Linked DNA regions of Microbulbifer sp. A4B17. The protein of the gene in region 2 interacts with the protein of the main gene of each other region in a pairwise test. Links are inferred from orthologs where the notes say so. Each region holds a gene or a part of one and is shown on either strand. Other genes may lie near its edges. The genes, in order: gyrB and gyrA.

Region 1 (8,675 bases), 3.4 Mb from region 2 along the record:
CTCGCACAAAATTTCGAGCAAAATTACGTGGACTCATCGCCGCCTCCTGAGCCAGCCTCTCCACTGTTATGGGTTGCTTAATGTTTTGGTACATCCATTCAATCAAAGTTGCAAAACGATCGCTGTTTATCTGATTTTCCAGGCGCACACTAAATTGCTGCTGTCCTCCATCTCTCTTTAAGTAGAGAACAAGAATTCGAGCCAGGTTGAGTGCCAAGCCTCTCCCATGATCCTCCTCGATCATCGATAGTGCCAAATCAATTCCAGCAGTAATTCCGGCCGACGTATAAACATTACCGTCGCGGACAAAAATGGCATCCGGATCCACTTCTATCTGGGGGAATCCCTGCAACTCAGGAACATCGGCCCAATGCGTCGTAGCACGACGTCCATTGAGAATGCCTGCGTTGGCGAGCATCAAGGCCCCACTACAGATTGAACCAATACGAACAACTTTTTTCTGCTGCTCAGCCAGCCACTCCAGAACAGAACTATTGGCACAAGCGCGCTGACAGGAGTCCGGTGGCATGCCGCTCACTAACAGGGTATGAATCCCCTCAACTTCATGAAACGGGAGGTCTATAAAAACCTTAACCCCTGTCGAAGTCGTAACCGGACCAGACTCAAGTCCCACCAACTGAATATCATAGAAATCCTGGTTGGAACGCCCTTGTTTGCGCAACTGGTCATTTGCCAAGGCAAAAACCTCTAGGGGACCTGTGATATCCAGGCTAGTTGCACCCGGGCAGACCACCATGGCGACTTTCCTAGCTCCATTTTGTGTTTGTTGGTGCTCATTCATCTCGGCAGTTTTCCACAACGGCTGGGGATAAGGATGACTTCCAGGCGCCAGATTCTGCCAGTTATAGCCAGCTTAGACACCCTGTTACCCCAAATTGATAGTCATTTTCTCCGGTACTGACGTATAAACTTTGGCGGATATGAGTACCCTTGGGTGACTATTGGTTCTTAAAGCTCCGAACGAGCCATACATCAGCTTGCAGGCTTGACCTTCACTTAGCTGTCCGCACAATTGCCCCCTAATTTGTACACATCAACGGAGATCCCCTTTTGGTGGAGTTAATATTGAATCGAGGCGCAGAGCGCCGACTCAAGCGTGGCCACCTATGGATTTACAGCAATGAGGTGGACACTAAGCGCTCTCCATTAAAAGGAATTGATGCGGGTAGTCAGTGCCAAGTTCACGATAGCCAGGGCAAACTGCTCGGCACAGCCTTTGTAAATCCGAGCCAACTTATTTGTGGACGAATAGTCAGTCGCAATTCTGGCTTTTCCACAGATACTGTTTGTGAGCGCATACAAACTGCTTTTGAGCAACGCCAACGGTACTTTTCTCACCCCAGCTACCGGATGGTATACGGTGACTCTGACTGGCTTCCGGGCTTGGTAGTGGATAGGTTTGGGGATTATTTAGTAGTCCAGGTCAGTAATTGGGGAATGGAGCGCTACCAACAAACGATTGTGGATAAGTTGGTGGAGATGGTTAACCCCAAAGGCATCCTGCTGCGCAATGATCATCAGGGGCGCGCAATTGAAGATATGCCGCTGGTACACACCGTGGCCTTTGGAGATGTACCCGAGATGGTCCCGTTCGAAGAGAACGGCGTTCCACTTTTGGCCCCAGTACACCAGGGACAAAAAACCGGGTGGTTTTACGATCACCGGGAAAACCGCAGGCTCTTAAATCGCTGGGTCAACGGCAAAAGGGTGTTAGATCTGTTTTCTTACGCAGGTGGTTGGGGCATACAAGCACTTGCCAGTGGAGCCACCGAAGTAGTGTGCGTAGATGCCTCCCAACAGGCCTTGGATTGGTGTTCCCTCAATGCGGATCACAATGATTTCGCCAACAAGCTCAAAACCTTCCAGGGTAAAGCACTGGATGTCCTTAAGAGCATGGTTGCAGAGGGGGAAAAGTTTGATGCGATCGTGCTAGACCCTCCCGCTTTTATTAAGCGAAGGAAAGATCACAAAGCTGGCTTGGCGGCCTATCGCCATATCAATGAACTCGCAATGCGTTTGTTGGCGAGGGGTGGGCTGTTAGTAAGTGCTTCCTGCTCTATGCATCTACAATCCGATGAGCTTATCGACTGCGTGCGCGGTGCGGCGCACCGATTGGGGCGTCCGGCATCAATTCTGGCCAGCGGTGGCCAGGGGGCAGACCACCCTGTACACCCGGCTATCCCAGAGACCAATTACTTAAAGGCGCATTTCGTCCATCTGGGCTAATCCCACCTTCAATTCATACCATCCCCTGCGGACTGAAGCCCCACAGCTAGGTCCGCACTTTCTCTAGCCTAATGTGAGTACTCACTCCTAAAAGTCGGTTTTTTGGGATATGGCGCCCTTCTTGACTAGGATTTGCCCAATTGTTCAGGATGGTGCTTGTTATGCTTCGAGCCGTAAAAGATACAGACCTGGATCGACTTGAGCAGCTCTGGTTGCATGCTGCGGCTCATTCCCACCCCTCCCTTTCCCGTCGATTCTGGCTGGACCGCAGGCACCAATTCCGCTTGGACCACCTGGGCTCCAAAAGCTGTATCGTGTTTACTGATCGTCACGCAGCAGTGGCTGAAGCATTTATTACCATCACAAAGGATGGTCGATTGGCTTACCTCTGCGTCAGCCCGCTATTCTCAAACCGTGGCATAGGTGCCCAGTTGATTTCAAAGGTGAGCCGGGGGCTTCCTAGCCTCCAAGCTGAACTCCTCAGGGAAAACCTGCGCACACGTTACTTTCTCCAAAAGCATGGGTTTGTCGAAAGAGATCGCCACTATAAGGCCGAATATGGTCAACATATGATCGTGATGTCACATGACTAAGCCTTCACTAAGCACATCGACAGCAACAAAGACTCTACTTATAACTTTAACTTCTTGATTCACTTCTTTTTATTGTTTCTACGCGACTCTTGAACCGGGTAGCATGCCTCCCATCATAATTTCCTGAGCGCTGAATTTTTATGGGACGCAACGCTTCCAGCCAAACTTTACAGCCTATTCCAGAACGCACCTTTCATCACGATGCGGACCTGGGGTCCATGAACCTGCGTTTCGCCGGCGCCAAGCCCAGCGAAATTATGCAGTTCACTATGGAGCACGCTCAGAACCCGGTAGTTTTTACTAATTTCCGCCCATTGGCGATAGCCTTTCTTCACTTGGTTACCCGCGCCAAACCGGATATCCCGGTAATCTGGGTGGATCACGGATATAACACCCCAGAAACCTATCGCCATATCGAAAACGTGGTCAAATCTCTCGATTTGAACCTGCGCACCTACTCACCGAAGATGTCCGCAGCCCACTACAACGCTGTGTACGGGGGAATCCCGCAGCTGGATACGCCTGAGCATGACTTCTTCTCCAGGACCGTTAAATTGGAGCCATTTAACCGTGCTATGCAGGAGTTGCAGCCGGACGTGTGGCTAAACGGTATTCGTCACGACCAGAATGCACACCGTAAAAACCTGGATATTTTCACCCAGGGCAACCACGGTACTATTCGAGTGGCACCGATGTTCCACCTGAAGGAAATCGATGTGGAAGAGTATGTTTATGAGAATGACCTTCCCGATAACGATGTGTATTTCGATCCCACCAAGGGGGAGGAGCATCGGGAATGTGGGCTTTTATTAGAAAAGTAGCCCAATAACAATCAGTAATAAAGGGTTTTGCAGGTGCAAAGCGGGCACTATTAATGCCGACTTTGCACCTTAGTTTGAACCCAGGAAAGCATTACATACGGTTAGTCGAGTTAACCAACATTTCCCCTTCAGCATAGAGTTCACAGCGGTCTCTTATCTGGTACTGCTCTCGCTGCTCTTCACAGGCCCGAAGAGCACTTCGATTCGCCTCTACTTGGTTGCCGCCGTCTTCGCTAAAACCCGCCACAAATGCACCACGGTAGTCCACAGCCATTGCCAGGGCTTTGTTGCCAGAGTACTTCCTGTAAGTTGACATTAATTGGCCCAAACCACTGATCTCAAGCTCGAACTCCAAACCCGCTTCCTCCTCCAACTCATCCAGCATCGACTGCAACTGTGCCCGCGAATCCTCTTCCGCAATTTGCATTAATAGCGGTTGAGAGACTTTTGAGAAGAGATCTCTATCTCGATCCAGGTAAAGCTCCAGTACATACCACCAGGCAATTCCCGTTTCCCTCGGAGCACGCAAATACGCCTGCTCTAGCATTTCCATATACTTCTGGCGGGGATACCCCAAAACTTGCATTGTGATCGCCAGTTCATACCAGTAGGCTGGTACTTCCCCTTGGGCATTTACTAATTGAACATATTTATCCCGAATACGTTTCATCTTTCTGGGACTGAGGTATCCCTCCTCCGCCAAGGCTGCGGATAAATCATTTTTTGCCTGGGCTTCGAGATACCAGGTTTCTCCGTGGTATTTCGCCGGAATAGAATTCAATACTTCCTCAGCGCGGGAATAATTTCCTTCACCAGTCAAAGCAATGGCCAGTGCGGAATTTAACGATGGGCTAGAGGCCTGCTTTTTATCTGCATAGACAATATATTCTTCTAATGCTTCGGATCCCTGCTCCGAAATTGCCATAAAGTAGGCCAGTTCTGCGACTGCGGCACTACTGTCCATCAAGTTAACGGAGGGGGATTTAATTACACCATTATTGGAAAACTCCCCCTCGTAATAAATGAAATGACCTTTCGGCAAGTTCTTATACTGCTCATTGAGCTCTTCAAAAGTCATTCCCAGAGCTTCAGGTAAGCTCGCAATTGGATCTTCGCCGGCATTATAAGCCTCCAAATATTCATTTAAGGCTTTATTTCTATCCGCATCGAAAATCATCCAGTGAGCTAACATCCATCCACTGGCATAAAGTGCTCCGGTATCTCTTGAATTCAGCGAGCCAGGAGTGGCTGAAAGGAGCTTATCCAGTGGCAACTCTCTCGCTCGATTAAGACTAATCGCCCGATCAACCGGTATTTTTCCAAAGCTGTACTTTTTATTTTCACCAAAATCTACCGTGGAAAATACTTCAGCAATACCTTCACTAAACCAGTAGGGGTAGAGGTGCTGGCTTCCGCTGTAGGTTAAGAAATGCGTATATTCATGAAACAATGTCTGACGAGCGGGATTATCTGGAAGGGCACGATTTCCGTTTAGATTTAATAATGCGAAGCTCCCATAAGCAGTATTATGGAATTGTCCAATGATAGTTCTAGACGACTCGCTACCACTGACTCCTTTGAAGCTGAGCCGATCATCCAGGGCGTAAATGGTCAACTTTTGTTGATCTGCTGAATACTTAATATATCGTTTTGCAAAAATCCGAAATCGTTCCAAGTCTATTGCCAGTTTTTCAACTTGCTTGGGATTATCATTGGTAACGATACGAAAGTGCTCGGTTTCGATTTCGTACCATTCAGAGTTGACTAATTTCTGCGTGCTAGTGCAACCATATAAAGCTAGTGCAATCACACCACCGACAACTATAAAACGGCGAGCATCGCCGAGAATAGAAGAAATGAGGTTCCCCATAAGTCTTGTGGTCCGTTTAATTTTATTTGTTTGTTTGTAAAAATAGGTAAGTTAGAAGGATTTCTATAGTTTTTGAGCTTTTTAAAAATACAGCAAAAGTATTGCTTGGCTAAGCTTTACTAAAAGTTTTTATTGTTTATTTTAATTTCTTGTCAGTAATTTCAGGCTTTATTGGAAGGGCAGGTATCGGATCTGTGCAACACTTTCCGATAGAGCGAAAATAAAAATATCGAATTTATTGCAAGTCATTTTATGTGAGAAAAATAACACACAGTAACTCCCCATTTTGCTTCCGAGGGAAATTACTGTGCGACTTTCAGAAAATAGCCTTATGGCAATTAAACGTCGAGATTCTCCACCGCCAAAGCGTTGGTCTCGATAAAGTCACGGCGCGGCTCTACCTGATCACCCATCAGAGTTGTAAAGATCTGGTCCGCGGCAATGGCATCTTCAACGGTTACCTGCAGCATACGACGGCTCTCCGGGTCCATGGTGGTTTCCCAAAGCTGCTCCGGGTTCATCTCACCTAGCCCCTTATAGCGCTGGATACCGTAGCCTCTACGGCTCTCGCCCATCAGCCAGTCCATCACTTCAGGGAAGCTGCTGACAGCGTGCTGCTTCTCGCCGCGCTGGATAAAGGCACCCTCTTCCAACAGACCCACCATCTTCTCACCCAGAGCGCATATAGACGCGTACTCAGCGGAATCGAAGAACTCGTGGTTAATCAGGTAGTCACTGCCGACACCGTGGGCCACGATATGGATATGGGGCAGGAACAGGCCGCGCTCGGTGTTCTCCTGAACCGTCACTTCGTGACGACGGGTTCCACCACTCTCTTCGTCACCGAGTTTCTCCTGCAGCTTCTCACTCCAAGCCACAACTTTCTCCTGGGACTGCAAGTCTTCCTGAGACAAGCTGGGCAGGTAGATCATGCTGCGCAGCACTTCCTCAGGGTACAGACGCGACAGACGGTCGATTGTCGCCAATACGCTGCGGTATTCGCCTACCAGGCTCTCCAGGGAGGCGCCAGAAAGCCCTGGGGCATCCGGGTTCACAAACAGCGTGGCGCCTTCCAGGGCGGCGTTGGTGAGGAACTGGGTCAGAGCGCCCTCATCCTTCAGGTACTGTTCCTGTTTGCCCTTGGAGATCTTATACAGCGGCGGCTGGGCGATGTAGATGTGACCCCGCTCGATCAGCTCCGGCATCTGACGGAAGAAGAAGGTGAGCAACAGGGTACGGATATGGGCTCCATCCACGTCAGCATCGGTCATGATGATGATGCTGTGGTAACGCAACTTATCCGGGTTGAACTCACTCTTGCCGATACCACAGCCCAGTGCGGTAATCAGGGTACCCACTTCGGCACTTGAGAGCATCTTATCAAAGCGCGCTTTTTCCACATTGAGGATCTTACCCTTCAGCGGCAGGATCGCCTGGGTGCGGCGATCGCGGCCCTGCTTGGCAGAACCACCGGCGGAGTCACCCTCCACTAAGTAAATCTCAGATAGTGCCGGATCTTTTTGCTGGCAATCTGCCAGTTTTCCGGGCAGGCCGGCAATATCCAACGCTCCCTTGCGGCGAGTCATTTCACGGGCCTTGCGGGCCGCCTCACGGGCTTTGGCCGCGTCGATCATCTTGGTGACGACAGATTTGGCTTCCTGTGGGTTCTCCATCAGGTAGTCTGTGAAGTGGTGACCCATCTCCTGTTCTACAGCGGGTTTCACTTCGGATGAAACCAGCTTGTCCTTAGTCTGGGAGGAGAATTTCGGGTCCGGAACCTTCACAGAGATAATCGCGGTGAGACCTTCCCTGGCGTCATCGCCAGTGGTGTTCACCTTGTCTTTCTTACCCAGGCCTTCCCGCTCGATATAGCTGTTCAGACCGCGGGTCAGGGCTGCACGGAAGCCCGCCAGGTGGGTACCACCGTCGCGCTGGGGAATATTGTTGGTGTAGCAGAAGATGCTTTCCTGGAAGCTATCGTTCCACTGTAATGCCACCTCTACTGCAATGCCGTCTTCGCGCTGGCTCTGGAAGTGCAGAACCTTGTTAATCGGAGTTTTGTTCTGGTTGAGGAACTCCACAAAGGCACTCAGACCACCCTCGTATTCATAGACCTCTTCCTTACCACTGCGCTCATCCTTCAGGACAATACGCACACCGGAGTTCAGGAAGGACAGCTCGCGCAGGCGCTTGGCCAGCACATCGAAATGGAACTCGATATTACTGAAGGTATCCTCAGACGGTTTGAAGTGCACCGTAGTGCCGGTGGTATCGCTGTCACCCACAACTTCCAGGGGTGCCTGGGGCACTCCGTGGTGGTAGGTCTGCTCGTGGATCTTGCCACCGCGACGGATAGTCAGCTTCAGCTCTTTGGACAAAGCGTTTACCACCGATACCCCTACCCCGTGCAAACCGCCGGAGACCTTGTAGGTGTTGTCATCAAATTTACCGCCTGCGTGAAGGACGGTCATAATCACTTCTGCTGCAGAAACCCCCTCTTCCGGGTGAATCTCTGTCGGGATACCACGGCCATTGTCCGATACGGAAATGGACTCATCCGGGTGGATGGTTACACGGATCTCATCACAGTGGCCGGCCAGCGCTTCATCGATGGAGTTGTCGACCACCTCGAATACCATGTGGTGCAGACCGGTGCCATCGTCGGTATCACCAATATACATTCCGGGGCGCTTGCGCACCGCATCCAGGCCTTTTAATACCTTGATACTGCTTGAGTCATAGCTTTGCTGCTCTGACATTTATTCGCTCCATTAAACTTATTGTGCGGCCGAAGCTTCGGCACTGATCTTCCCATGTTCCACGTGGAACACTTTCGGGCAATTCCAAGGGGCATCTAGTTGCCGCCAAGGGCGGCTTGTAGTGCCCTCCTCAATTCCGGTTACAAGCACCTGGCTGGCACAACGCCCAACCCAATGCGCAAAAATCTGTTGGTTACTGTCATCCAGCTCTGCCGGCAAGTCATCTACCAGGAATACTGGCATATCCCCCTGCCTACAGACTACCTCCGCCATGGCCGTGCGCACCGCACACACCAACATCTTCTGTTGGCCTCGAGATAGAATATTGTGGGCCGACTCACCGGCTACGGTAAAACGAATATCCGCCCTATGGGGACCAATACGC
Region 2 (8,725 bases):
CAGCTCAACCGCATCCTCAGCGGGAGCCAGGGGGGAGGCTTTTCTGTTCATATCCTGTGCATCTCGGGCACGGATGTCCTCCAGCAGGTCGCGGAGGCTAACAGAAACCCCCTTCTCCTGCAACTGAGCGAAACGCCTGTTAGCGCGCTCCTCAGCGCTGGCGGTTAGGTAAACCTTGACCGGAGCGTCGGGAAACACGGTAGTGCCCATATCCCGGCCATCGGCAACCAAGCCGGGGGCCTGGCGGAAGTCCCGCTGGCGCTGCAGCAGCGCTGCCCGCACTCCGGGAATTGCCGCGACCTTGGAAGCGGCCATGCTTACCCGCTCCATACGGATATCTGCGGTGACGTCACTCTCTTCCAGCCACACCTGCAACTGACCGGCACTCACGATAAAGCGCACATCGAGGTCTTTCGCCAATTCGGTCAGCAGCTTGTCATTGGAGAGATCAACTTCCTTATTAAGTGCGGCCAAAGCTGCAGCCCGATAAAGGGCCCCGGAGTCCAACAAGGAAAAGCTCAGGCGATCAGCCAAAAGCTTTGCAATGGTCCCCTTGCCCGAACCACTGGGACCATCAATGGTAACTACTGGTGGCAACCCGTTTGTATCACTCATATTATCTATACAACTCAACATCTCTGGCGGATGCACTCAAGCGAACCACAACCGCCCAAACCTGAATGCCCGTATCACGCCAACTGCAACTTGAGACCCGCGCCCGTTGCCAGTTCGGCAAAGTTCGGGAATGAGGTCGCCACATTGGCGCAGTGAAGGATGCGGATTGTATCCTTTGCGCGTAGCGATGACACTGCAAACGCCATAGCAATGCGGTGATCCCCCAGGCTATCGACGGTGCCACCAGAAAATACCGCACCCTCTTTACAGCCCTGGATCACGATACCGTCCGGTGTTGGCTCAGCTTTTACCCCAAGTGCAATTAAGCCATTTGCCATTGCCTGAATCCGGTCACTTTCCTTGACCCGCAACTCCTCCGCACCAGTCAGGACGGTCTCACCTTCTGCACAAGCTGCCGCAACAAACAATGCGGGAAACTCATCAATCGCCAGGGGCACCTGATCCTCAGGGATGCGAATTCCCTTCAAGGGCGCATAGCGAACGCGAATATCCGCCACCGGCTCACCCCCCACTTCGCGCATATTCAGCAATTCAACATTGCCACCCATTGCACGGAGGATATTGATAACCCCATCTCGGGTCGGGTTGATTCCCACATGCTCCAGCACGATATCGGAACCGGGAGAAATGGCTGCAGCAACCATAAAGAATGCGGCTGAAGAAATATCGGCAGGCACATCGATGCGACAGGATTTCAGTGAGCCGCCGCCCGCCAGTTTAGCCTGAGCACCATCCCGCTCCACCTTATAACCAAAGCCCTGCAACATGCGCTCTGTATGATCTCTTGTGGGCGCCGGCTCAACGGTAGACGTTTGACCCTCACTATAGAGCCCAGCCAGCAATACCGCTGATTTCACCTGAGCACTGGCCATCGGCAGCGGGTAATCGATCCCTTTCAACGCACTACCACCCTTAATTAAAAGCGGCGGACGGCCTTCCGGGCCAGTCTCAATATTTGCACCCATCTCACGCAGAGGATTAGCCACGCGATTCATCGGGCGCTTTGACAGGGATTCATCGCCAGTGAGTGTTACGTCGAAGTCCTGTCCGGCAAGCAATCCAGCCAACAGGCGCATGGAGGTCCCGGAGTTACCGAGATATAGCGGTCCGGGCGGTGCCTGCAAGCCATTAAGGCCCACACCATGAATTACAACCCGACCATTGTCCGGCCCCTCAATCACGACCCCCATATCGCGGAAAGCCTGCAGGGTTGCCAGTGCATCCTCACCCTCCAGGAAACCCTCAACTTCTGTAACTCCCTCGGCCAGGGAGCCCAGCATAATTGAGCGGTGCGACATGGATTTGTCCCCCGGCACCCTGAGCTTGCCATTTACAGCCTCGCCCGGCTGCACGATAAAAGTAATCTCTTGTTCTTGCATAGATTCCGAATACGCTTGTTTTGCCAACATTTTGGTAAAGTGATCCCGTGCCGCTTTGGCACGGGTAAAAACCCCCATCAGGGCAGCGCTATCACCTGAGGCAATAGCGTCGCGCAGGGAAGAAAGGTTGAGGCTGTATAGGTCGATGGCCTTTAAGATGGCATCCCGATTGGCGAGCATAATATCTCGCCACATGACCGGGTCACTGGAAGCGATACGGGTAAAATCACGGAAGCCCCCCGCCGCATAGCGGAAAATATTTTCGTTTTCCGCATCGTGGGCCAAAGTGTCCACAAGACTAAAAGCGATGACATGGGGAAGATGGCTCGTAGCAGCCAGAACCTCGTCGTGCTCCTCCACTGACATTGTCAGGGGCTCAGCTCCCACGGCCTGCCATGCTCGCTCCACAAGCTGCAAATGAGCAGCCCCTGTATTCGCAAGCGGCGTCAGGATAATGCGGTGATCCCTATAGAGATCATCTCTCGCCGCGGTAACGCCACTCTTTTCAGAACCAGCGATTGGGTGCCCTGGCACCAAAAAATCTGGAGCACTCCCCCACACTTTTTCTGCCGCTGTCACCACGCTACCTTTTACGCTGGCACCATCTGTCACAGTGACTCCCGCCGGCAGGTGTTCTTTCAGCTGCGCGAATACAGGCTCAATCGCCAGTGTCGGCACAGCCACAAACACCAGATCGCCCGGCTCCAGCTGCGGCAATACCAGCTCGAGACTGGTGCTGGCCCGATCAACAATACCGAGCGCCCTGGCTTCATCGCAGACACTCTCCTCCAGAGCAACCCCGATAACCTCTCTGCAAGCCCTTGCAGCTTTTAGCGCAAGGGCAAAACTCCCCCCAATTAAGCCGATCCCAACAACCAGCAGTCGGCCAATTTGAGCCTGTGCCATCACAGCACTCCGCGAGGATAGGAGCCCAGCACTTTCAAGTCTGAAGCGCAGTCACCAACTTCTTTTAATGCCTCGGCAATTCCCTGGGTATCGCGGTGTCCACTGAAATCGATAAAGAACACATAAGTCCAGTTGCCAGACTGCGATGGCCGCGTCTCTACCCGAGTCAAATCGACACTGTAGCGACGGAACGGCTCCAAAAGGTCATGCAGAGCACCTGGCTCATTGCGCATTGATACCATCAATGAGGTCTTATCATCCCCACTCGCAGGTACTTGCTGGGTACCAATAATCAGGAAGCGGGTGGAATTATCCGGGCGATCTTCTATTTTCTCCGACAACACTTTCAGCCCGTAGAGCTCTGCTGCCATATCGCCGGCTATCGCCGCAGCATTCCACTCACCCTTAACGCGCTTGGCCGCATCCGCATTACTGGCAACCGCCACACGCTCCACATTGGGATAATGGGCATCAAGCCACTTGCGGCACTGCGCCAGGCTCTGCGCATGGGAATAAATACGAGTGATTGACTCTGGGCGCGTTACATCTGAGATCATCAAGTGATGATGGATACGCAGCTCCACCTCACCGCAGATACTCAGGTTGGAGTGCATAAAGTTGTCCAGGGTGTGGTTGATCACCCCTTCGGTAGAGTTTTCTACCGGCACAACACCATAACTGACGGCACCAGCTTCTACCTCACGGAAAACCTCATCAATTGCCGCCAGTGGCCGGCTCTGGGCAGAATTGCCGAAGTGCTTTAATGCCGCCTGCTGGGTAAAGGTACCCTCAGGGCCCAGGTAGGCTACTTTGACGGGCTCTTCCAAGGCTAGGCAGGCCGACATAATTTCGCGAAACAGTCGCGCCATTTCTTCATCAGTCAGCGGACCGTTATTGCGCTCCATAGCCTTGCGCAGCACTTGTGCCTCACGCTCTGGCCGATAATAGAGAGCATCTTCGCCTGTGGCCTTCTTGACCTCTGCAACCTCCAGGGCGCAGCGAGCCCGCTCACTGATTAAGCGAGCAATCTCGCCATCAATACTGTCGATCTGATTGCGCAGCTCCAGCAGGCGCTGGTCGCCACTTACAGTTTCCTCTGCCATTTGTTTATCTACTTTCTCTAGAAATCATCAATATTGAATTAACCATCTAAGCCTTACGCGCTTCAAAATCCGCCATAAATGCCACAAGCGCTTCCACTGCCTCCATAGGAACGGCGTTATACAGCGACGCGCGCATACCACCCACAGAGCGGTGCCCCTTTAAGCTCAACAAACCTGCTTCTTCTGACTCAATCAAAAACTGCTTATCCAGGCGGTCGTCAGCCAACACAAAGGGCACATTCATGCGGGAGCGACTCCCGTACTCAACCGGACTGGAGAAAAAGTCACTGCTGTCGAGGAAGTCGTACAGCATTTTGGATTTAGCATCGGCCTGCTTCGCCATCGCATCAACACCCCCCTGACCTTTCAACCACTGGAAGACAAGACCAGATAAGTACCAAGCGAAAGTAGGTGGCGTGTTATCCATAGAGCCCGCTTCTGCCGCCACCTTCCAGCTCAAACTGCGAGGAATATTTTCCAGTGAGCGATCGAGTAAATCATCCCGAATCAAGGCTACAGCGATACCTGAGGGGCCAATATTTTTCTGCGCACCGGCATAGATAACGCCGAACTTTTCCACCTCAACCGGTTGAGACAAAATAGTTGAGGACATATCCGCCACTAGCGGGCACTCCACTTCCGGCACATAGCCAAACTCAACACCGCCAATCGTCTCGTTGGGGGTATAGTGGAAATAAGCCGCATCCCCACTCGACTGCCAGCTGCCTGCTGCAGGTGCATAGCTGAAGTTGCGATCCTCACTGGATGCGACCACATTTACCTCGCCGTAGCGACGAGCTTCTTTGATCGCCTTGGCCGCCCAACTACCGGAATGAATAAATTCAGCTTTAGTAGAGCCGGCACCGAGAAGATTCCAGGGCACTGCACTGAACTGCCCAGTTGCCCCACCCTGAAGAAACAATACTTTGTAGTTGCTCGGCACACTGAGCAGATCGCGGAGATCCTGTTCGGCCCGCTCAGCTACCTCAACAAACTCTGGAGAACGGTGGCTGACCTCCATTACAGAGCAACCGAGCCCTTGCCAATCGAGCAATTCCCTTTGCGCCTGCTCCAGTACGGGCTGCGGCAAAGCGGCAGGGCCTGCACAGAAATTAAACTTCCTCATGAGCTGATTTCCACAATACAAAAAAGGTTTCAAATACAACTAGATGTGTCTACGCACAAACTGCCATTCAGGGGGATAGATATCGCGCCTTTAGCGTTTTTCGTGGGAGCCAAAGGCAAGAAAGGCCGCGATAAACGCAGCCTTTCTTAGTGGTCTGGAGCGGTGGGTCACTCTTCCCCACCGTTTTCTTCACCGTCATCTTCGGTCTCTTCAATGCGACCGAGACCAACCAGCTTCTCGCCAGTCTTCAGGCGAATCACTCGCACCCCCTGCGTGTTGCGCCCAAGTACAGACACTTCATCAACACGGGTACGCACCAGAGTGCCCTGGTCGGAGATCAACATCATCTCCTCACCTGGGTGCACCTGACAGGCCCCAACCAAGGCACCGTTACGTTCACTTTCCGCGATCGCAATAACACCCTGGGTACCGCGTCCCTTGGTGGGGAATTCGCTGATAGCTGTGCGCTTACCGTAACCATTCTCAGTAGCCATCATCACAGAGCCACCCTCTTCAGGGATAACCATAGCGATAACCTGCTGACCTTCCTGCATGCGAATACCGCGAACACCACGGGAAACACGACCCATAGAGCGCACATTGGACTCGGAGAAGCGCGCTGCTTTACCGGCGCTGGTAAACAGCGCTACATCGCGCTCACCATCGGTAATCGCAGTGGCTACCAGGCGATCGCCCTCCTCCAATTCAATTGCACGCAAACCAACACTGCGGGGGCGGGCAAAAGCGGTGAGGGGGGTTTTCTTCACGGTGCCATTGGCAGTGGTGAAGAAGATAAAGTGATTTTCGTCGTACTCGGACACCGGCATCATGCTGCTGATACGCTCACCCTCTTCCAAGGGCAGCATATTAACCATTGGGCGACCACGGGAGGCTCGGCCAGCGGTGGGCACTTCGTAGACTTTCAGCCAGTACACCTTGCCCTTATTGGAGAAGCACAGAAGGGTGTCATGGGAGTTGGCGATCAACAGGTGTTCGACGAAGTCCTCGTCTTTCACCTGGGTCGCGGATTTACCCATACCACCACGGCGCTGGGCCTGATAATCGGTCAGCGGCTGGCTCTTGGCGTAACCACCGTGGGAGATAGTTACTACCTTATCTTCCGGGGTAATCAGGTCTTCAACGGTCAGATCCTGGCGAGACGCAACGATATCGGTACGACGCTCATCGTTAAAGTCTTTTGACAGCTGTTCCAGTTCTTCGCGGATCACTTCCATCAGTCGCTCGAAGCTGCCGAGGATATGCAGGTATTCTGCAATCTGCTCCAGTCGATCCTGGTATTCTGCCAACAGCTTGTCGTGCTCCATGCCCGTCAGGCGGTGCAGGCGCAATTCGAGAATTGCCTGAGCCTGGGCCGGGGACAAGTAGTAAGAGTCGTCGCGCAGACCAAATTCTTGCGGCAGATCATCTGGACGGCAGGCATCAGCACCAGCCCGTTCCAGGAACTGCTGTACATTACCCACAGGCCAGCCTTTAGCCAGCAACGCCTCGCGGGCATCTGCCGGCGTGGCGGAAGATTTGATCAGCTCAATTACCGGATCAATATTGGCGATGGCAATCGCCAGACCTTCCAGAATATGGCCGCGCTCGCGGGCTTTGCGCAACAGGTAAACCGTACGACGGGTAACGACTTCCTGGCGGTGGCGAATAAAGTGCTCGAGCAGCTCTTTGAGGTTCAATACCTTGGGCTGGCCATCGACCAGGGCCACCATATTGATACCGAAGACGCTTTCCAGCTGGGTCTGGGAATAGAGGTTATTCAGAACCACATCACCCAGCTCTCCCCGCTTAAGCTCAATCACTACGCGTAAGCCGTCTTTGTCGGACTCATCGCGCAGCTCAGAGATACCCTCGATCTTTTTCTCTTTCACCAGCTCAGCAATACGCTCGATCAAGCGCGCCTTATTCAGCTGGAAGGGGATCTCAGTAATGATGATGGTTTCGCGATTGGTCTTGTCATCGCGGATCACATCTGCTTTGGCACGCACATAAATGCGCCCACGGCCAGTGCGGTAGGCCAGCAGGATACCGGCGCGGCCATTGATGATGGCGCCCGTGGGGAAGTCCGGCCCGGGGATGTACTCCATCAGGTCGTCGACGGTCAACTCGGAATTATTGATCAGAGCCAGACAAGCCTTGATCACCTCACCCAGATTATGGGGAGGGATATTGGTGGCCATGCCCACCGCAATACCGGAGGAACCATTGACCAAGAGGTTCGGCACACGGGAAGGCAATACCTCCGGCATTTGCTCAGAACCATCGTAGTTATCGACAAAATTAACAGTTTCTTTATCGAGGTCGGACAGCAGCTCGTGGGCCAACTTATCCATACGAATCTCGGTGTATCGCATGGCAGCTGGACTGTCACCATCGATAGAGCCGAAGTTACCCTGGCCATCTACCAAGGTGTAACGCATAGAAAACGGCTGCGCCATACGCACAATAGTGTCGTAGACCGCAGTGTCTCCGTGCGGGTGATATTTACCGATTACATCACCAACGACACGCGCTGATTTCTTGTAAGGTTTATTCCAGTCGTTTTTAAGCTCGCTCATCGCGTAGAGCACGCGGCGGTGTACCGGCTTGAGGCCATCGCGTACATCCGGCAGTGCGCGCCCGACAATCACGCTCATGGCATAGTCGAGATAAGACTGCTTGAGTTCTTCTTCGATATTAATCGGAGAGATTTCTTTGGCTAATTCGCCCATGGCTTACGGCGTTCCTTTTATAGCGCGGGCGTACGTACTGTGCCCGGGATAAGCGGGCGATTCTACCATAGTTTGAGATGTTTGGAGCTGCAGGACTCGGAGATATACAACTGCGGCGCAAACCATAGTTGTCGCCCTCAATGACTGCAGCTACAGTAAAACACCCCCACAGCAGCCACCAGATATCTCTCCATGCAACAAGCTGTCGATACCCTGATCCACGCGCGCTGGATCATACCCGTCGTACCCGACAAAAAAGTGTACGAAAATTGTTCGCTCGCAATAGAGAAGGGCAAAATCTCTGCCCTGGTACCCACAGCTGAGGCCTCAATTCGTTTTAAGGCAAAAGATGAAGTTGACCTGGGGCAACACGCACTGATTCCAGGGTTAATTAATACTCACAACCATGCGCCCATGACACTATTGCGCGGCTACGCTGATGACCGCCCCCTTAAAGAGTGGCTGGAGCAGCACATCTGGCCGACAGAGCAACGCTGGGTAGGTCCGCAATTTGTAGCTGACGGCAGCCGGCAAGCGATTGCCGAGATGCTGCGCTCTGGTACAACCACTTTTTCTGATCAGTACTTCTTTCCGGAAGCCGTCGCCATTGCTGCGCGGGAGAGCGGAATCAGGGCCCATATTGCCTTCCCCGTGCTGGATGCCCCAACCCCCTGGAGCCGCAATAGCGATGAGGCCCTGCACAAAGGATTGGCGTTACGCGATGATTACCGAGCGCACGATCGAATTGAAGTGGTATTTGCACCCCACGCCCCCTATACCGTGGGGGATAAAACACTGGAAAAAATTGCAGTCTGCTCTGCTGAAGCGCAAATCCCCATGCAAATG

The links.
Region 1: the proteins of gyrA (region 2) and gyrB interact in binary tests that used the Escherichia coli proteins (3 or more experiments, as listed by UniProt). The link is inferred for Microbulbifer sp. A4B17 from one-to-one orthologs.

What each region holds. Positions count from the first base shown.
Region 1 is NZ_CP029064.1:3,630-12,304, reverse strand. Bases 5,581-8,675 are described here. They hold gyrB (DNA topoisomerase (ATP-hydrolyzing) subunit B), read right to left. Parts: upstream 8,291-8,675; coding sequence 5,870-8,290; downstream 5,581-5,869. Other genes in these bases: recF (DNA replication/repair protein RecF), read right to left, coding at 8,309-8,675. Also shown: BTJ40_RS00045 (GlxA family transcriptional regulator), read right to left, coding at 1-802; BTJ40_RS00040 (class I SAM-dependent rRNA methyltransferase), read left to right, coding at 1,087-2,247; BTJ40_RS00035 (GNAT family N-acetyltransferase), read left to right, coding at 2,409-2,840; BTJ40_RS00030 (phosphoadenosine phosphosulfate reductase family protein), read left to right, coding at 2,981-3,661; BTJ40_RS00025 (hypothetical protein), read right to left, coding at 3,753-5,531. UniProt on the Escherichia coli protein: DNA gyrase negatively supercoils closed circular double-stranded DNA in an ATP-dependent manner to maintain chromosomes in an underwound state.
Region 2 is NZ_CP029064.1:3,391,527-3,400,251, forward strand. Bases 5,099-8,243 are described here. They hold gyrA (DNA gyrase subunit A), read right to left. Parts: upstream 7,880-8,243; coding sequence 5,318-7,879; downstream 5,099-5,317. Other genes in these bases: serC (3-phosphoserine/phosphohydroxythreonine transaminase), read right to left, coding at 5,099-5,150; BTJ40_RS15020 (TRZ/ATZ family hydrolase), read left to right, coding at 8,072-8,243. Also shown: cmk ((d)CMP kinase), read right to left, coding at 1-615; BTJ40_RS15000 (bifunctional prephenate dehydrogenase/3-phosphoshikimate 1-carboxyvinyltransferase), read right to left, coding at 690-2,921; pheA (prephenate dehydratase), read right to left, coding at 2,921-4,024; more of serC, read right to left, coding at 4,071-5,098; more of BTJ40_RS15020, read left to right, coding at 8,244-8,725. UniProt on the Escherichia coli protein: A type II topoisomerase that negatively supercoils closed circular double-stranded (ds) DNA in an ATP-dependent manner to maintain chromosomes in an underwound state.